Regions from separate parts of the Paenibacillus nitricinens genome, predicted to be linked through region 2. Evidence: riboswitches for the same ligand, from Rfam matches in the RefSeq annotation. Region 2 holds a riboswitch; the other holds the start of a gene.
The links. A riboswitch is a leader RNA that binds a small molecule or an ion and turns the genes downstream of it on or off. The one in region 2 is predicted to bind glycine.

Region 1 (10,726 bases), 480 kb from region 2:
GATCAGTCAGAGGATTTCGCTGACCTTGGTATGACAGCGCTGATCTCCATCGGGTTGGTGTATCTGATCATGGTCCTCACCTTCAAAACCCTTCGTGCTCCGCTGGCAATCATGTTCTCCTTGCCATTGGCTGCGATTGGGGCGATTGTTGGGCTGATCGTATCCGGCGTAACGCCTGACTTCACCGCTTTATTCGGGGCGTTGATGTTAATCGGTATCGTCGTGACCAATGCCATTGTGCTCATTGACCGTATTAAGCAGAATGAAATGCATATGGGTGTTCGCGAAGCCATTCTGGAAGCGGCAGGAACACGGATGCGTCCGATTCTGATGACGGCAATTGCTACCATTTGCGCCATGACTCCACTGCTGTTCGGCCATGCCGAGATGGGCAGCATCGTCTCGCAAAGCTTGGCGATTGTGGTCATCGGTGGCTTGACCGCGGCAACGCTGCTTACGCTGGTTGTGGTTCCAGCGATTTACGAGCTGTTCTACTTCCGTAAATCGGCTAAGGAGCGCAAGGGCGCGGTGAAAGTAGAAATTCCGACGCATGGTGCTTAATTTCAAAAAGTTATAGTGATAAACAACTGAAATAGGCCCTTCTCAGTCATTTTAAATGATGCTGGGAAGGGTCTTATTATTTAGAAAATGAGAATTTACTTGCGTATTTGAACAGTGCGAGAGATCTAAGTTTTGATTTTATGAATTATGATTTTTACAACGATATACAACGCATTTAGCATAATTAATATGAAAGGGATGATAGAGAATATTCTATGGGATGAAGACAAGGCGGATAACATAAATAATGCGAGGAGCAAATAGGGAAGGGACAATAAATATTTTCTGTGGAATACATTATGGACAAATTCAAATTTCACAAGGAATACATTCCTTTCTAAGGGGAAAACGCTACCTCCAAATTAGAATATCATAACTCCAGATTTTTGCGAAGGTGCAGGCCGAGTAGATCATAGTGTTGATTTTTATTCGCATACTAAAAAGCAGGCCGACGATAAACCGATTATCGTGGCCTGCTTTTTTAATATTGCTCACTATCTATTAACCGCAAGAACAATTCAATACCGGCTTACGCGCGGCTTGTGTCTCATCCAAACGGCTAATCTCTGTGGTATGCGGTGCGTTGATTACGATCTCCGGTGTCTCCTGCGCTTCTTTCACGATCTGGATCATTGTATCGATGAAGCCGTCGAGCGTTTCTTTACTTTCGGTTTCCGTAGGCTCGATCATCATGCATTCCTCAACAGTCAGAGGGAAGTACACGGTTGGCGGATGGTAGCCGAAGTCGAGTAATCGTTTAGCAACGTCTAAGGTGCGCACACCATACTGCTTGAGGTTTTTGCCGGACATTACGAATTCATGCTTACATACGCCCGGATACGGAATTTCAAAATACGGCGCCAGACGGTGCATCATATAGTTCGCATTCAGCACGGCATTTTCGGATACCTCACGCAGTCCATCTGGGCCATAGGTACGGATATAGGCGTAGGCACGAACGAGAATACCAAAGTTGCCGTAAAAAGCTTTCACGCGTCCAATGGATTCAGGTCCGCCGAAGTCGAGTGAGAAGCTGTTATCTTCGTTTTTCACCACAGTTGGTTGTGGTAGGAACGGAATCAGGATGGATTTTACGCCAACAGGTCCGGCTCCAGGGCCACCGCCGCCGTGCGGGGTACTCATTGTCTTATGCAAGTTCAAATGCACAACGTCAAAGCCCATATCACCGGGGCGGGTAATGCCCATAATAGCATTGGAGTTCGCTCCATCGTAATAGAGCAAGCCGCCTGCTTCATGCACGATCTCAGCAATCTCGACGATTTGGGTCTCGAACAAGCCGAGTGTGCTTGGGTTAGTCAGCATTAGCGCGGCAGTATCGCTGCCGACTGCTGCCCGCAGCGCTTCAAGATCAACCATCCCTTTATCTGTGGATGGGATCGTGATCGTTTCAAGCCCTGCGGCTGAAGCACTAGCAGGATTGGTGCCGTGTGAGGAATCCGGCACGATAACCTTCGTGCGGGTCTCGCCGCGGCTTTCATGGTAGGCGCGGATCATCATGAGACCGGTCCATTCCCCATGAGCACCTGCGGCAGGTTGTAAAGATACAGCATCCATGCCGGTTAGTGCAGACAAGTCATTTTGCAGGGTATACATTAATTCCAGTGCGCCTTGAATGCTTTCTTCTGGCTGGTAAGGGTGGATCTTAGCTAGGCCTACGATGCGGGCAACATCTTCGTTAATCTTCGGATTGTATTTCATCGTACATGAACCGAGTGGATAGAAGCCGTTATCTACCCCAAAGTTGCGGCGTGACAAGGAAGTGTAGTGGCGAATGACATCCACTTCCGATACTTCTGGAAGCACGACGGGTTCGCTACGGAGTAAACCTGATGGAATCAGAGATTCTAAGCTTTCTTCCTGCGGCACATCGCACAGTGGCAAAGAATAGGCCGAACGGCCGGGACGGCTTAATTCAAAAATTAGACTTTGCTCCGGTTTCATAAACAGCCCTCCAGTGCGCTAGCAAATTGGTCAATTTCGTTTTTGCTTCTCTTTTCCGTAACGGCTACCAGCATATGTCCAGCAAGCTCAGGATAATCACGGCCCAGATCATAACCGCCGAGATAACCTTCCTTCAGCAGCTTCGAATTAATTGCGCTAACGCTGCTTCCCTCAGGAAGCTTCAAGACAAACTCGTTAAAGAAGGGGGAAGAGAAGGCATATTCAGCACCTGTTAGTTGGCTAAGTTTATCAGCGGCATAATGGCTTTTACGAATGTTTAGCTCGCCTACTTCACGCATACCTTCTTTGCCCATAACGGACAAGTAAACCGATGCGCAGAGAGCCAGCAGCGCCTGATTGGAGCAGATGTTCGAGGTAGCTTTTTCTCGGCGGATATGCTGCTCCCGTGCTTGCAGCGTCAGAACGAAACCGCGTTTTCTGTTACGGTCAACCGTTTGGCCTACGATACGGCCCGGCATCTTACGCATCAAGTGCTCAGCTACCGCGAAGAATCCACAGGTTGGACCGCCGAGGGAAGCTGGAATACCAAGTGGCTGAGCGTCACCGACTACGATGTCGGCTCCGAGCTTGCCTGGTGTTTCTAGTACGCCAAGAGCGATCGGATTTGCACTGACGACGAACAACCCTTTAACAGCATGGATCAGCGGCTCAACAGAGCTAAGATCTTCGATGCTGCCAAAAAAGTTAGGCGATTGCATCAGTACTGCAGCTGTATCACCATCAATGGCTTCAGCAAGCTTCACCTGATCGGTAACGCCGTTTTTATAGTCAATCTCCACGACCTCAAGCCCCCAAGCATTAGCCGATGTGCGTAACACTTGGCGCGCTTCAGGATGAACGGTGCGGGAAACAATTAATTTTTTGCGTTTGGTAGCACCAGCTGCGAGGACTGCTGCTTCGGATAATGCGGTTGCGCCATCATACATGCTGGCATTGGCTACTTTCATACCGGTTAGTTCGCAAATGTAGGATTGGAATTCGAAGATCGCCTGCAGTTCGCCTTGGCTGATCTCCGGTTGATAAGGGGTGTAAGCAGTGTAGAATTCAGAACGGGAAATGACATGGTTGATCACCACAGGGATGTGATGGTCGTATAATCCGGCGCCGAGGAAGCTGGCGTGCGAATCGAAATCAGCATTTCGGTCAGCGAGACCTTTCATGTGACGTAGCAGGGCGTACTCATCGAGTGGTTCAGACATCGGCATAGTGCCTTGATAACGGACGGCTTCAGGAATATCGGAGAACAGCTCATCTATGGACTGAATCCCGACGGTTTCCATCATCTCTACGCGGTCCTGTGCTGTCATGGGCAGATAACGGTGCTTCATTAAGGTTTCACTCCTTGGCTTTTTTAAAATATAAGAAAGTACAATTTTCACGCTATACTTTATCCTTCTATTTCTCGCTTAAAAGCTAACCGTCCCAATATGGACGCTAAAGGCGTTTATACTTGTAAAAAGGGGCTTTAATCACGACAGCCTTAAGCTGCTTGCCGCGTATCTCTACGAATACCTCTGTGCCTATTTCACTGTAAGCTGTATCAAGCAAAGCTAATCCCAGATTGCGTTTCAGCGTTGGTGATTGGGTTCCGGTTGTGACCTCTCCGATTTTAACGCCGTTCGCATAGACTGGGTAATGGGAGCGCGGAATGCCCCGGTCAATCATTTCTAAGCCGACCAGACGTCGGGGTAGACCGGCTTCTTTTTGCTGCAATAGCGCATCGCGACCGATAAAGTCCGCTTTGTCCAGCTTCACAAAGAACTGTACTCCAGCTTCAAGAGGGGTGATGTCAGCTGACAGCTCCTGACCGTACAGCGGCAATTTTGCTTCAAAACGCAGCGTATCACGGGCGCCCAGTCCAGCAGGTGTTAATCCGTGAGGAGTGCCAGCTGCGAGTAGGCCGTTCCATAACGTTGCTGCCCCATCCAGCGGAGCGTAGATCTCGAAGCCATCTTCGCCGGTGTAACCCGTACGGGAGATCAGTACTTCTACACCGCAGACGGTTGCGCGTTCGATGAAGTGGAAAGGCTTGAGTTCTGAGATCGGAGCATCAGTAACTTTCGCGAGTATGGTCTCTGCCAACGGGCCTTGCAAGGCAAGCAAAAGCGTCTCGTCAGAGACATTAGTGAGTGTGACTTCACCGAATTCAGAGGTCAGATGCTCTTGCAGCCACTGGAAGTCCTTATCGATGTTGGAGGCATTTACGACAAGCATATAACGGCCTTCACTTATTCGGTACACGAGCAAATCGTCGACCACACCGCCGTTTGGATAACAGAGCAGCGTATATTGTGCCGCACCATCGGTCAGGCGGCTGACATCGTTGGTCGTCATTTTCTGTAAAAAGGCTTCAGCACCGCTCCCGATCACCATGAATTCACCCATATGCGATACATCGAACAGTCCAGCCTGCTGGCGAACAGCTTCATGCTCCTTCACGATACCTGTAAACTGTACTGGCAGCTCCCAGCCGCCAAAATCAATGCACCTGGACTCCGTGTAAGCGGAATAGAGATCGTAAAAAGGTGTTCTTTTCAAAGCATCCATATCGTCACTCCCCTAGTCTGATTACATACGAAAAAAAGGACAGGCAGAAGCAATCATGCATAAATGCACTAATCGCTTTCTGCTCTGTCCTTTGTACCTGAGAGTTACCCTGCCGTAACGAACCTGCAAGTTTCCCCGTTGGTGACCTGACGCACTCAGCCCCGCGTCTGATGCTCTCCAGAGGTACGTCCGACAAAGGTCCTTTTGCCTGAGAGATTCACCCCTGTTAGGGCTTACTCCTTCGGCGCCGTCTTCAAGTGAGACAGTCTCTCCCTATGCCATCATCCGCAACTGTATTTGTTTTATATTTCTCCGAGAAACGGTTATCGTCTATAAAAAAGACGACAACGTCGTTTCTTCTTGTATGTCTCCATTAAACGGGTATAGGAGGGCGCTGTCAACAAGAAAAAGTCAAAAAAACGACAAATTTATTTTACTGTTAGTAATATTGACATTCTGCTCTGGGATCACTTAGGCTATAACTAAATTTAGAATTCCAATTTGGAAATGAGGCGGCTTGAAATGAGTGAAGTTTTAGATCACCTTCTTTACAGCGAAGAGCATGAGTGGGCACAGCAAGTGGAAGGACGCGTAGTACGTATTGGGATTACGGATCATGCTCAGCATTTGTTAGGCGATATCGTGTTTGTGGAATTTCCAGAAGTGGGCTCGGCCATTTCAGCCGGTGACAGCGTAGGCAGTATCGAATCTGTTAAGACTGTATCGGAATTATATTCACCCGTCTCGGGGACGGTTACCAAGATTAATGACGGTTTAGAGGCTAGTCCGGAGCTGATCAACGATAAGCCGTATGGCGAGGGTTGGATTTTTGAAATTGAAGTGGACGGAGAGTATGCTGATGCTGTAAAAGGTCTGCTGGATGCAGCCGGATATCGTGCATTGGTAGGAGAGTAATTGGGATTTTTCACAGTATATTAATTTTATCACGAGTGATATTTGTAGCAGCAAGTTTCTGTTTTTGGGGACTTGCTGTTTGGTGTTTTTATTTAGAGGTGGGTAGGGATTTTTGCGTCATACCCTGGGACGGCTCGGAATTATTTGATTTTATTTAAAAGCGAATCTGCTAGTTGTGGAATTAGGGGAAACCTCCCTTATTTTAGACGAATATAGCGTGACACAAAGAGTTTTAGGCAATTTCTCCCTGAAAATTCCGGTGAAACCGCTATTTTTGACTAAATAGGGGATTAATCAGGGAGTATTTCCGTAATTAATAGTGGCAAGTCATTTTAGTATGTTGATAGCAGATTCGCACCCGCACTAACTACTATATCTAGCTCTGAGTACAATCAATATTTTATTCACCCTCTTGAAGCTGCCGCAGCACAATGATCTCTACACGGCGGTTCTTCTGCTTACCTGCTATCGTGGTATTATCTGCGGTGGGCTGGGTGTCAGCATAACCTGCGTATTGAAAAGTATCCGGCTTCAGTCCTTCATGGTCTAGAAAAAAGCGCAGTACAGATAGCGCACGAGCACCAGACAGCTCCCAGTTGTCGTTAAATTGAGAAGCCGAGGATACGGGCGTATTATCGGTATGTCCTTCAATGCTAATCTTTGCGCCGATGTCTTTGAATAAACCAGATAACTGCTGAAGAGCAGGGAAGGCTGGTGATTTCAGGTCTGCCTTACCTATATCGAATAGAAAACGATCACTGAGTGTGATTTCTATCCCCTGCGGTTTGTCAGCAACAAAAATTTGTTCTCCGAGATTATTTTCCTCCACATAGTGGGTGATCACACCCATTAATTCAGCAAGTTTAGTCTCTTGTTCTCGAAAAGCGAGCTCACGTGCCGAAGGTGTTTCATTCTCCGCTTGTTCACCAGATCCGTCATTCGGTCTTGCAGTTGCAGCTGCATCCTCATTTCCGTCTGTACTTTCCGGTTTGTTCTCAGTTGATTTCCCAGCATCTAAAATACCGTTCCCACCCTCAAGGACAGTGGTTCCAGACTTGAAGGTCTCGGATAACGAGCCTGTCACGATGTTATATTTGTCAGTATCCAGGCTGCTCATCGCATACAATATAACGAAAAAAATAAGTAAAAGTGTAATTAGATCTGCATAAGTAATCATCCAACGGTCACGGCTTTCCCGAGTCTCTACACGCCGCTTGCGCCGGTCTCTTTGTCTCATAAAAGGCCTCTAGTTTCCGCACGGTCATTCGTGTCCGAGTCTGAGATGAATGAGTTCAGTTTTTTACGTACCAGCAGTGGATGATCCCCATTCTGTAGAGAAAGAATACCTACTAGCAGCATTTCCATGCTATGTAGCTCACTTTGACTGCGGGATTTGATTTTGGAGGCAATGGGTAAAAATATTAGATTAGCGATGGCTACACCGTACAACGTTGCAGTGAACGCTACTGCGATAGATGTGCCCAGATTTGACGGATCTGTAAGGTTGCCAAGTACACGGATGAGACCCATCACCGTCCCGATAATTCCCATCGTTGGTGCATATCCACCAGCAGCTTCAAAAATCTTAGCATAGTTCTCATGCTTCAATTCTTTAGCGTCCATTTCCAGTTCCAAAATCTGTCTTACCTGCTCAGGATCAGTGCCGTCGACAATAAGAAGCAGACCTTCACGTGTAAAAGAATCCGGATGTTCTTCAGCTTGTTTTTCTAACATTAAAACGCCGCCGCGACGGGCCACGGTTGCCATTGCAATGAGTTCTTCAGCTTTTTCCATATCACGATCAGGGTTGCTGCCGAAAGCCATGCGTAGTGCTGTTGGAATGGAGCGCAGCTTAGATGCCGGGAAGCTGATCATAACGGCGGCAAATGTACCCCCGAACACAATCAAAGCTGCATTAAGCTGCAGCAGTCCTGAGAGGCTTCCGCCTTCCCAGAGATAGCCGCCAATTAACGCAGCCAGTCCAGCCAATAGGCCAATTATTGAGGTAATATCCATGCTTCAAGCTCCTAACATTTCTATGTATTATGGTTTGCATCGATCTAGTCAACACTGTATAATGAACGGGAACACATATTCTTATCTTCCATATTTTTAATTATAAGAAAGTATAAGTTTCACGTTATACTTAAACCTTATAATTCTCGCACAAACGCTTAACGTCTTTTAGAGACGCCAAAGGCGCTTAGCTTGCTATCGTATGGAGAGAGAACATTCAGACAACAATTATAATATATTAATCTAGTTTAGACGATAGAGGGGAGACGGGCAAATGAGTGATATAGTCGTCAGTACGAAGACTTTTGAATTGGAGTCCGAGTATACACCCCAGGGCGATCAGCCTCATGCCATAGAGGAATTACTACAAGGTATCCGGCAGGGCAAGAAGCACCAGACGCTGCTGGGCGCGACGGGTACGGGGAAGACGTTTACCGTTGCACAAGTTATTTCCAAATTAAACCGCCCGACATTAGTTATTGCGCACAACAAGACTTTGGCTGCCCAACTGGCGAGTGAGTTTAAGGAGTTTTTTCCGCATAATTCGGTAGACTATTTCGTCAGCTACTACGACTATTACCAACCAGAGGCGTATATTCCCTCCTCCGATACTTATATCGAGAAAGACTCCAGTATTAATGAAGAGATTGATAAATTGCGCCACTCCGCGACGAGCTCCTTGTTCGAACGGCGTGACGTTATTATTGTGGCGAGTGTGTCTTGTATTTACGGCCTTGGTTCGCCGATGGAATACGGAAGCTTGCTTTTGTCATTGCGGGTTGGGATGGAGAAACCTCGAAATGAGATTTTGAGCAGGCTAGTGGACATCCAGTACCAGCGTAATGATATCAACTTTGTACGTGGTACCTTTCGTGTACGTGGTGATGTGGTCGAGATTTTCCCAGCCTCTCAGGGTGAACATGCCATTCGAGTCGAATTGTTCGGTGATGAAATTGAGCGAATCACTGAGATTGATGTGCTGACGGGTGAACTGATCGGGGAACGCGATCATGTCGCTATTTTTCCGGCGTCTCACTTTGTTACCAAAGAAGAAACAATGCGTGTAGCACTGGTCAACATTGAAAAAGAGCTGGAAGACCGTTTAACGGTTCTTCGTGACGCAGGAAAGCTTCTTGAAGCTCAACGTCTGGAACAGCGGACACGTTATGATATTGAAATGATGAAGGAAGTGGGCTTCTGCTCAGGGATTGAGAACTATTCCGGACCACTCACCTTCCGTGAACCAGGGGCAACCCCATATACATTAATGGATTATTTTCCGGATGATATGCTGATCATTATTGATGAGTCCCATGTTACACTTCCGCAGATTCGGGCGATGTATAACGGTGACCGGGCGCGTAAGACGGTACTGGTAGAGCATGGTTTCCGTTTGCCGTCTGCGCTCGATAACCGTCCACTTCAGTTTGAGGAATTCGAAGAAAAGGTGAAGCAGATCGTATATGTTTCTGCGACACCTGGACCTTATGAAATGGAGCACTGTGACACCATGGTGCAGCAGATTATCCGGCCTACAGGTCTTTTAGATCCGATCATTGAGGTTCGTCCGACAGAGGGACAAATCGATGACTTGATTAGTGAAATTCGTGATCGGGTGGAACGAGACGAACGTGTACTCGTCACAACATTGACGAAGAAGATGTCGGAGGATCTGACGGATTACTTTAAGGAAATTGGAATTAAGGTTCGTTATATGCACTCTGATATCAAAACGCTGGAACGGATGGCGATCTTACGTGATCTTCGTCTGGGTACATTCCATGTTCTAGTAGGGATTAACCTACTAAGAGAAGGCCTCGATCTACCGGAAGTATCGCTGGTCGCTATACTTGATGCCGATAAAGAGGGCTTCCTTCGTTCCGAACGCTCGCTAATTCAGACGATTGGTCGTGCGGCCCGTAATTCCAAGGGTCGAGTCATTATGTACGGTGATCGGATCACGGATTCGATGGAGAAAGCGATGAGCGAAACATCGCGTCGCCGCGCCATCCAGATCGCCCATAATGAGAAACACGGCATTACCCCAACCACCATTAATAAAAAGGTGCGTGACATCATCGAGGCAACGAAGGTTGCTGAGACTAAAGCGGATTACCTCACGGGTGTTGGTGGCAAGATGAATAAGAAAGAGAAACAAAGCCTGATCCAGCGTCTGGAAGCCGAGATGAAGGACGCAGCGAAGAACTTGCAATTTGAGCGCGCGGCAGAGCTGCGTGACGCATTGTTGGAGCTTCGGGCCGAGTAATAAACCTTAAATGCATCACCGATATTTAAAATATGTAAATGAACGGTGCTGTCCAGGCCGTTCTTTTTGAATAAATAGATGGACACGCATCCCGTAGGGACAGTGCTGTATGTAGTTAGCGCATCCCGCAGGGACAGCTTAGCACTTACGTGTATTACGTAGGGAGAGTGCTCCGCAATGCTCTTAGCACTTACGCGTATCCCGCAGGGACAGCGCCCTGCAACGTTATAGCAGTTGCGGTAATCTTGCACTTCCCGCACTTAGCTAGTGTGCGCCTAACGTCCAAGCGGTCCCGTAGGAATAAGCGCTCCAAGCAGCACTGTCACTAAGTCCCGTCCTACCAACCTCCTTCGCCAATAAATGCGGGTGTCCAGAGGGTGCAACCCTTGGGGCCCTCCCTTGGAAGGGAGGGTTTGGGAGGGATCGAAAACGCTTTTG
Region 2 (10,726 bases):
CTCCAGTTTGGCATTCTTCTCTTCGAGCGTTAGCTCCCGTTTAAGGGGTCTTCCTGAGGCGTGGCTTCTTGTATCTTGCAAACCTAAGATTCCGTTCTCTTGGTAGCTCGCACGCCATCTCTTTCTTGAAGATTCGACTCTTTGGAGCCCGATAACGGTTACGTCAAAACCACATTCTTCAAATATTTCTCTCGGTGGCTTTCCCTTATTATTCTCTGAGATAAACAATTGCTTAAACGCATCTGTATATGTAATTGCCTTTGAAGATACGGACCTCACATACGGATTATTAGATAACTGCTTGATCTCTTTATCTGTAAATATTTTCTTGCTCATATCATTCCTCTTCCCTATCTTCTTCGTTATAAACAAAAATACCCTACCGAGAGACTTTTTAAAAGTGTCTACTCGATAGGGTACAGTTTATAAAGGGTGAGTTTTTATTTTCTGTCTAAAGAAGAATATTTCTATGTATTTTCCAGGCCGTGTTTTTCGACGATTTGATCGTTTGATTGAGGCTGGCCTATACCCTCGCTAATCAAGCTTCGCAGGCTGCCATTGATGTTTAAGCCCCAGGCGTCCGAGCAGACGGTGTAGCATTCGTACGCTGGGACGAGCCCTACGTGCGTAAAGTTAACCTCCGTTTTGTCGCCCTTCTTGACGATTTCAAAGATTACGTCAGTATCTTTCCATTCGCTATTGTCCTCTATGAAGTTGAAATAGTTGTCTACGATGTGCCAAACCACCTTTTTACCTGGAACGAGTTCAGTGATCTGGAGGGTGCAACGGTGGATATCCTGGTAGTGATGCTTAAATTGACCGAGCTCGTCGGTCTTGCCTTCAATTTCTTCTGACCACCATCCGCGGACATTATTAATGGCGCCGTATACCTCCTCAGGGCTCTGATCTACCATGAAAGAAGTCCTGTAACTATGATTCATGTGAGTGATCTCCTTCGCTCATTTGTTGAGTTGCAAACAGAGTATAGAATACGTACTTGTAAAATGCAAGTACAAATAGTATAATTGTGCTCATGAAAAAGCGAACTTCAACCGTTTGTCCCATCGTCTATGCGCTCGATATATGGGGAGACCCGTGGAGCCTGATCATCCTTCGTGACGTCCTAATCCATAACAAGCGGTATTACCGCGAGTTTCTTGCTTCAACAGAGCGCATCTCTACCAATATTTTGAGTGCGCGGCTCCAATCGCTCATTGAAGCAGGCCTGCTCATCAAAACAGAAGGCAAATCAAACCGCGCACAAACGATGTTTCGCCCAACGCAAAAGGCACTTGATCTGTTTCCAGTCGTATTTGCCATTATGCACTGGGGTCTTAAATACAATATCAATACCGATATGAGCATTCCAATCATGCAGGAGCTAACAACAAACGAAGAAGGGTTGAAGCAGCGCCTTTTGCGGAATTTCGACGATTGTACTTTCTAAAATTTTCGCCCTATTTATGATACGGAGAACCGTATCATAAATAAGGGCAAGTTTTTTGCTGACTTTTTCGTGCAGAAATTGCAAGGTATTCATTTTTTATTCCGATAAAATTACATTGAAGGGAGGGAATACGATGGATTGGTTGGACAGGATGAATAGTGCCATGGAATATATCGAAACAAATCTAGCGGACACTATTTCATTTGATGAAATAGCACAGAGAGCCTGTTGCTCTACCTATCATTTTCAAAGAATGTTTCCATTTATTACTGGCGTATCGTTGTCGGAGTACATTCGACGTCGACGATTGACATTGGCGGCATTCGAACTGCAGACAACAGACTCAAAGGTTATTGATGTAGCTATGAAATATGGATATGATTCGCCGGAGGCGTTTGCACGGGCCTTTAAGAATCTTCATGGTATTATGCCGACATCTGCGCGCGATACAGGCGTTTCTCTAAAAGCCTATCCTCGAATGTCCTTTCATATTTCAATAAAAGGGGATGTCGAAATGAATTACCGTATTGAGCAAAGAGGTTCTTTTGAGATGTTTGGAGTATATGGATTTATAAATGCAGACCAGAAAACAGCGTTCTCTGAAGTTCCTCAATTCCGTATAAAATGTGATGATGATGGCAGCGTTGATCTTATGAACGACTTACTGGGACGTTTTGGTGACACCATGTTACACGCTGCCCTTTACGATCACACTAAAGAATCTTTCAAATACATGGTCTGTTATCATTTACCTAAGGGTCTTGAAATTCCGGAGAGATTTACAAAACTTTCTGTCCCAACATTAACGTGGGCGATTTTCCCGGAGCCGCAATGTGATATGCAAAAACTATGGCAACGAATCTATTCTGAGTGGTTTCCGACATCTGAATACGAACAGGTTGAGGGCCCAAGTTTCGAAATGTATTATGGAATGGCACGGCATGGGAATGTTTCGGGAGAAATCTGGATACCGGTGAAGAAAAAATAACGCTCTTATGCGAGCGAAATATAGGCGTTAACGAAGATGACAACTGAACAAATCTAGATTAATAAAGGGTCATCCCCAAATCCTCTGTTCGACTTAGGTATGGTTTAACTGAAAAGAGTAAGAAATAAAAAACACTAAGAATCAACTTAGTGTTTTTCGTTATACAAAGGAAAGCCTCAATTGTCCTCAAGGATCCACTTGCTTAGCTCTTTGTCAAAGATTCGAGGTTCTTCAAACATTGGGTTGTGACCACTATGCTCAAAGATCACTTTTTTGACGTGCTTATAGGTTTCATTAACAGAATTCCAAAGTGAAACAGGCGCTACCAAATAATCATACCTGCCTAAACCGATAAATACTGGTTTGTTGAAGTTATTGATTGATTGTATAAGATTCAATTCTGCGAATGCTTCTCCCCACAGATAATCGATAATTGGCATATTCGTATATACATCTTCCCACATGTAAGCTGCGTCAAATGTATAATCATAAAAGCTTTGGGCTCCCATCCGAATACACATGTGAACGAATCGCCGTTCAGGATCTTTCTGAATGTCGCTTTCTAACAAAGCAATATCCATCTCGAACTGTCTTTTTCTCTCCGGACTTGCTGTCTCATTAAAAAATGCAAAACTTTGACGCTGTCTTTCCCCGCTATTTGTAGGTGCTGAATTCAATAAGGCAACTTTTTGGACATGATAGGGATATTTTTTAGCATATTCCAAAGCCATGAAAGCATGTCCTGAATGCCCTAATAAGATGAAATTTGTTAAGTTAAGATCTTGCCTTGCCGTCTCTATATCATCTAATACTTTCTCCAATCTATAATCTTCCGGTTGCAGAGTTCGGGGCGGCTTCACAAATCCTCTATGATCAAGGAAAATAAATTGAAATGTATCATATAAATCTTCTGAGAATAATTGAGGATAATAAACACTGCTGCCTATCACCAAAATAGGTTTTCCAGTTCCTTTTACACAATAATTCAGTTCAAATCCATCGCTATTTATAGTTTGGTATTTATTCATTGTCATCATCCTTTTTTCATTTTTATTTTACACATCACTCCTTCCCTTCACGGATTCCATTACATTCTCCATAGAACGCTCTAACATTCCGATCACCTCAAATTTTGTGGCTTATAATAAATATTATGGCAGCATACTTTTCACTGTTAATCGAAACCGTGCTCTTCGGAAAGAGAGCGGCTTGTCCCAGGAAGCCCAGCTCATTTGAGGAGCTAAGCCGGGCCTTTTAAAGGATACCGAGAGTCCATTAGTTTTCAAGTCGTAAAGGTCACTGCAACAAGCAATCACTTTAAACGGACGGGCTGTTGTTGTGTGACACAATGAATCATACCGCCTTCTTTATAGAGCTCCCTTACATCAATTCCAATAACTTTGCGGTCAGGGTATAGTTTTTGGATAATATCGTTTGCTGCCTTGTCATTAGGATCATTGTAATTCGGGACTAATACAACTGTATTCCCAATGTAGTAATTAATATATGAACCCTTGTACCCCAAGTTTTCACCATTATCTAGCACTACATTGTTTTTACTAATTGGTAGATACACATACTGATAAGGCTTGTCGAAGGCATTTTTAGCGCTCATTAAGGTTTGGATATCCTTATTAGTGACACCCCATTCTGCTAAGTCATTCTTTTTCATTGTGATTATTGTAGATTTATTATGAATTTTAACAAAACCATCAATATGAAAATCCGTAATATCGAGATCTGGCACACCATCTAACCAAATAAAATTAGTAGCCCCAAGATACTCGGTTATATATTCCTCAATATCAGCTTCTGCTAATTTGGGGTTTCTATTGTTATTAGTAACCGCACTACGTGTCGATAAAAATGTACCATTACCATCCAGTTCAAATGCTCCACCCTCAAGGACAACATCATTTAGATCAATGGTTTCCGTGCCAAGCTGTTTACTAAGTCTCTTCGAGATTAATGCATCATTTTTATATGGCGTTTTCTTACCCCATCCATTAAATCCCCAGTCCATGAGTTTAATATTGTTGTCTTTGTCATATACAAAAATCGGTGCAGTATCTCTTGCCCATACGTCGTCAGTAGGAACAATGTAGAAGTCGATTTTATCCATATCTATACCTTCGTCATACAGAAGATCATAAATATAGTTCTTTTCGTATTTATCAAATGCAATAATATGAACATTTTCCCCATCGCTTAAGGCATCAGTCATTTCTATCCAAATAGGCTCAACCTTGTCCCTATAATCTTTACCGTAAGTGAAGTTATGGGGCCACTGCAACCATGTACCTTCATGTTTGCTGCTTTCATCAGGCATTGTGTATTTGCCTACTTGCCGACCTTCTTCTGCTTTAATTTTATTACATCCCATTAAGAAAACAGCCGATAATATAACCCCTGAGCACAATACAACTAACTTATTCATTATGAAATCTCCTTATGTTCTGATTCGTTCTCTGGAAGTAGAATAAGCGTTGACATAGTGTCAAGGTCAAGCATCTATTGCCTGGCTTTTTTTGATCACAGGAAAACAGATCTGCGTCACGTACTCTTCTTCAGGACAGTCACATTCTGGACCTTTTAAGTAGGTTTCATAAGGTGGACCATCCTTTTTATAGCCGCCGGCATCTATCCATTCTTCAAGTGCCATATGAGCGTAACCGATATAGTCATAACTCCCAATATACAAGGTAGTAGCAACCAAAGTTGGCGGAAGTTTTTTTATTTGCCATTTCCTCGATGCATCGCCGTCATTCTTATGAAGGATTGGGATCATCAATTCAATATCGCTTTGGTCAGGGGTAAACGCCTCATCAAGAAAAATGACAGACGGAACACCAAGCAACTTAATATTACTTTTTTCCGCTTGTTCATATAAGGAATCAACATACTTGTCCATGTCAGCAATGTTAATTTGCAATCTTTGACTTAGGACCTCTTTCTCGTTTCTCATTCCGAGCGATATATCAAAAGATCTTCGTTCGCCTTGAATCAAATTCACTTTGATTTCAATCATCTCTTGCATTTCTGCAATGATTTGTCTATTTCGATTCATCTCACTGGATAACTCAAGTATTTTTGAATGCATCCATTCAGTCAGCAGTTCTCTATCTGATGTCTGAAGGATAGTTCTAATCTCGGGTAGGGAGAATCGATATTCTTTCAGTCTCTTAATAAGTAACGCTGTTTCTAGTTGGCTTTTTTCATAATATCTATAGCCGTTTGTAGCCTCTACATGCGCTGGTTTCAAAAGTTCTTCTTTATCATAGTGTCGCAACATACGTGCACTCATTTTGCAAAGCTGAGAAAATCTATTGATCGTGTACATATTTCTCTCTTTCTTAGTGTGATCGTATGGTTAGATCAATCACTCTGTAGTCATTGACTCAAGCTTCTATGCTTTAAAATTACAGTCTAATACGTTTGGTGCGACTGTGCAAAATTATTAGTCATAAAAAAGCCCGAAAAGTAGCACTTTTCGAGCATGTTTTCTTTAGGGTCATTTCGTCATATCAAGGACGATTCGGCCATTGATTTTGCCTTCTAACATAAGATCGTAGATCTCATTAATATCTTCTAGTTTACGTGTCTCAATAATGGTTTTGATTTTTCCTTCTGCAGCGAATTGTAATGCTTCTTGCAAATCTTTGCGAGTGCCGACAATCGAACCAACTACCTTTGTTCCATTTAATACGGTATCAAAAATGGGAACATCCATGGATTCAGGAGGCAGCCCAACCATGACGCAGGTACCGCCGCGGCGAATGGCACGGTAGGCTTGGTCGAATGCTTTTTTCGCAACCGCTGTACAAACGACACCGTGTACTCCGCCGATTTCTTTTTGAATCCAGTCTGCCGCATCTTCTTTTAATGCGTTTACGGTTTTGTCTGCGCCAAGTTGTTTGGCAAGCTCCATCTTTTCATCCGACGTGTCGATGGCCACTACGTTCATTCCCATCACTTTTGCATATTGTACACCAAGATGCCCTAATCCTCCGACGCCGAAAATGGCTACCCACTCACCTGGCTTTACACCCGATACTTTCAAAGCTTTATAGGTAGTAACGCCTGCGCAAAATAAAGGTGCCGCTTCGATGAAGCTTAGATTATCAGGAACCTTAACTACATAATCGGCAGCTGCCACACAATATTCTGCATATCCGCCATCTACGGAATATCCGGAATTTTGCTGATCCAGACAAAGAGTCTCTCTTCCAGTAAGACAATATTCACAATGACCGCAGGCTGAGTACAGCCATGGAATTCCTACACGGTCTCCTACCTTTAAGTGTGTAACTCCTTCACCTATTTCTTCAATAATCCCAACGCCTTCATGTCCGGGAATAAGAGGGAGTTTCGGTTTGACGGGCCAATCGCCATGAGCAGCATGCAAATCAGTATGACACACTCCGCAGGCCTGAATGTGGACAAGGATTTCTTTGTGTCCGGGTTTTGGTTTAGGTACGTCTTGTAGCTCTAACTTTTCTTTGAATTTCTTTACTACAGCGGCTTTCATTAGCATACTCCTTTAGTTTTTGCTTTTCAAAAAGTAGTATGTTCATGAGGCTAACTTTAAATTCTTGAGACTTTTATCACTGATTAACACTCACATCACAAGTAATATGTTAGAATATCAGAACAGCTTTACTGCGTTACCGCTTTATCAACTTCATAATTCACGAGCTATGATGGCTAAGGATTACACTTTAGCTGGAGCAGCTTCTGGAGAGACTGCGGAAATTCCGCGGCGCCGAAGGGTTCACAATCTCAGGCAAAAGGACAGAAGAGTACTGAATATGTATTTGTCATGCTGATCGCTATCAGCAGGGCAAATATTATTTGATATTCTTACGATCTGGGAGATTGGATGACATCCAATCTCTCTTTTTTTTATTCTAATTTATTGTACTCACAAGGGGGAACTAGGTATGGCACAACCAGAATTAAAGAGAGAACTGGCTAATCGGCATGTTCAACTTATTGCTATTGGCGGCACCATTGGTACAGGATTATTTTTGGGATCAGGTAAGGCGATAGAGAAGGCAGGCCCATCCATTATGATCACGTATTTAATCGTGGGTATTGCTGTGTTTTTTGTGATGAGAGCACTGGGAGAACTCCTATTATCTAAAGCGGGCTATCAATCGTTTACGGATATTGCCGAAGACTACCTTGGATCACGGGTCGCATTCATTACCGGTTGGACCTATTGGTTTTGCTGGATTATGACGGCTATGGCTGATGTCATTGCTGTTGGCGTATATGTACAGTACTGGTTTGATATCCCGCAGTGGGTTCCTGCCATCGCCTGTCTAGTCGTGTTATTAGGACTTAATCTATTAACTGTAAAGAGCTTTGGGGAACTCGAATTTTGGTTTGCTTTAATTAAGGTAATTACGATTCTCGCCTTGATTGGTCTTGGGGTCATTTTACTGATCATTGGGTTTAAGACGGATGCAGGATCGGTGACGATACGAAACCTATGGGAGTATGGGGGCTTTTTTCCGAACGGTATATCAGGCTTCTTATTTTCTTTTCAAATGGTTGTATTTGCTTACGTGGGTGTGGAATTGGTCGGGGTGTCGGCAGCGGAAACAGCGGATCCGGAGAAAAATATCCCATCTGCGATTAATAAAATTCCTTTACGGATTCTATTTTTCTATGTCGGTGCGCTTTTCGTCCTGTTATGCATTAACCCTTGGACGGAGCTAAGTCCGGCAGAGAGTCCTTTTGTAAAAACCTTTACTTTAGTAGGGATTCCAATTGCCGCAGGGATTATTAATTTTGTCGTATTAACTTCAGCCGCTTCCGCTTGTAATAGTGGAATGTTCTCGACAAGCCGAATTCTCTATAATTTGAGTAGAAATAACCAGGCGTCACCTCATTTGGGCAAACTGAATAAAAACCATGTCCCAGGTAACTCGTTATTCATTTCTACAATTGTTATATCTGTGGGTGCTCTTTTGAGTAAACTTATTCCGGAGCAGGCTTTTGGAATCGTGACAACGATAAGCGCCATTTGTTTTATATGGGTATGGGGCATTGTGCTCATCTGCCATATTAAGTATAAGAAAACCCGGCCAGACTTACAGGCGAAATCCAAATTCAAAGCACCGTTCACACCGGCTATTAATTATATTGTCTTAACCTTGTTCGCTGGAATACTGATCATCATGCTGTTCGCTGGAGAAACACGCCCGGCTTTATTGTGTACTCCGTTATGGTTTATTTTATTATTCATCTTGTATTCGATTAGAAGCAAAAAGGGGAAAAGTAATTAAGCTTGATTGAGGGATTCACACAAAAAGCCATTCCTATACGGAATGGCTTTTCTTCATATACTGCAATTGCTAGTTACAACCAAGGTTATTCCTTGTTAACTAGGTTTGCTTTCTTTTCAATCGTGATCTTGCTTTTCATAGGCATAAATAAGGTTATAACAAACGCGGCGACGGATAAAATCATCATAAAGTAATAGGCGTCACTTGCCCCAAGAATGGATGCAAGGGATTTAAGGATCTCAGGAGTAGTAGAGGGATTGCTCTGCATCACTGTGGCCGCATGACTTGTAGCCTGCACAGTGTAAATCGTAATTACGACTGCAGTTCCGATGGCTCCGGCAATTTGGCGAACGGTATTGTTCACTGCTGTACCATGGGTGCCGAGTTGTTTGGGTAGTGCATTTAGTCCAGCCGTATTGAGTGGCATCGTAATGAAGCTTAATCCAATTCGCAAGCCAATGGTACGAATCATTAGATACGTATACGTTGTAGATTCAGATAGATCAGTTACCGCCCACATAGATGGAATAATAAATAGCAGACCAATGATGAACAGCGGTTTGGCACCGAAACGGTCGTATAATTTACCGGTGACGGGTGACATGAACGCATTTACGAGCGCCCCCGGCAACAAGAGTAGTCCTGCATCAAATGCTGTAAAACCACGGCCATTTTGCAGGTAAATAGGCAATAGAATCATATCTGCGTACATCATCATGGTGATTAATACATTAATAAGAGATGTCAGCGTAAATACTTTATTTTTGAAGACAGACAGGTTTAGCAGCGGATCATCTGACTTGATTTGTCGAATACAAAATACGGCCGTTACAGCGATTCCAATGCCTAATGTCAGGATCACTATTACGTCGTCCCAGCCTTTACTGCCTGCACTACTGAAGCCGTATAAAATCAAACCAAATCCGACGGTCGATAAAAGAACACTTACTACATCCAGTTTCGACTTAGAGGTCTCAGATACATTCACTAAATATTTGAACGCCAACGCTATAACAAGGATGACAAGTGGGATAAGGCCGATAAATAACCAGCGCCAAGAGTGATATTCGACAACAAATCCCGCGAGCGTCGGTCCAATGGCAGGAGCAAATATCATTGCGAGTCCAAGCAGTCCCATAGCACTGCCACGTTTCTCAATAGGGAAGATCGCGAGTACAACGCTCATCATGAGCGGCATTATAATGCCTGCACCAGCAGCTTGGATCATCCGTCCGACTAAGAGTAGACTAAAGCTCGGCGCTGCTGCACAAATGATTGAGCCAAGTAATAAAAATGACATGGCACTTAGAAATAATTGACGTGTTGTAAAACGTTTCATTAAATAGGCTGTAATCGGAATCAATATTCCGTTGACCAGCATAAAACCCGTTGAAATCCATTGTACAGTTGTTGCCGTGACATCAAATACATCCATCAGACTACTTAAGGCGACATTTAAAAGCGTCTGATTGAGTGTAGATAAGAAACAACCAAAAATCAGGATGGTTAGTAGGATTCCTTTATTTATTTTCTTAATATCTTCTTGCATGGTACAGGCCTCTCTTCATTGCTTTTTCGACATAGTGTCGATAAAATAAATCATATCAGCATTTAAACGGTATTCCTATTTGCAATTTTATTGAAAATGTCGACTAATCGACAGAATGGGTAAATTAGTTGATGAAATACTATATAAACGATAATAGAGGGATGAAATGTCCGAACATAAAAGAGTTGACCCACGAGCCATTCGCTCAAAAAAGATGCTGAAAAATGCTGTTTTTTCATTATTGGCCGAGAATGTGGAGATTTCTCAATTGACTGTCCAAAAAATCGCCAACCGTGCTGAGCTGAATCGTGCAACGTTTTATTTGCATTATGAGGATATTAACGACTTATTGCGCCAGATTGTACATGAAATCTTTGACGAGCTGTCCATGAAGGTTGAACCGCTATTACAAATGAAGAGCAACAACGAACAGGAGCAGCTGGTCACAT

Region 1: linked by a shared signal. The riboswitch ahead of gcvT (glycine cleavage system aminomethyltransferase GcvT) and the one ahead of ACN6KS_RS29920 (amino acid permease) in region 2 are both predicted to bind glycine.

What each region holds. Positions count from the first base shown of each region.
Region 1 covers NZ_CP183948.1:6,243,473-6,254,198, reverse strand. The annotation lists gene ACN6KS_RS27945 (efflux RND transporter permease subunit) at 1-561, shown strand, start outside; gene gcvPB (aminomethyl-transferring glycine dehydrogenase subunit GcvPB) at 1,063-2,523, opposite strand; gene gcvPA (aminomethyl-transferring glycine dehydrogenase subunit GcvPA) at 2,520-3,872, opposite strand; gene gcvT (glycine cleavage system aminomethyltransferase GcvT) at 3,979-5,091, opposite strand; glycine riboswitch at 5,278-5,376, opposite strand; gene gcvH (glycine cleavage system protein GcvH) at 5,614-6,006, shown strand; gene ACN6KS_RS27920 (flagellar motor protein MotB) at 6,407-7,243, opposite strand; gene ACN6KS_RS27915 (flagellar motor protein) at 7,240-8,022, opposite strand; gene uvrB (excinuclease ABC subunit UvrB) at 8,297-10,288, shown strand.
Region 2 covers NZ_CP183948.1:6,723,876-6,734,601, reverse strand. The annotation lists partial or broken gene ACN6KS_RS29960 (IS3 family transposase) at 1-336, opposite strand, end outside; gene ACN6KS_RS29955 (SRPBCC family protein) at 468-941, opposite strand; gene ACN6KS_RS29950 (winged helix-turn-helix transcriptional regulator) at 1,034-1,447, shown strand; gene ACN6KS_RS29945 (AraC family transcriptional regulator) at 1,581-2,435, shown strand; gene ACN6KS_RS29940 (alpha/beta hydrolase) at 2,612-3,463, opposite strand; gene ACN6KS_RS29935 (agmatine deiminase family protein) at 3,748-4,872, opposite strand; gene ACN6KS_RS29930 (MerR family transcriptional regulator) at 4,939-5,775, opposite strand; gene adhP (alcohol dehydrogenase AdhP) at 5,947-6,963, opposite strand; glycine riboswitch at 7,160-7,240, shown strand; gene ACN6KS_RS29920 (amino acid permease) at 7,376-8,728, shown strand; gene ACN6KS_RS29915 (DHA2 family efflux MFS transporter permease subunit) at 8,814-10,277, opposite strand; gene ACN6KS_RS29910 (TetR/AcrR family transcriptional regulator) at 10,444-10,726, shown strand, end outside.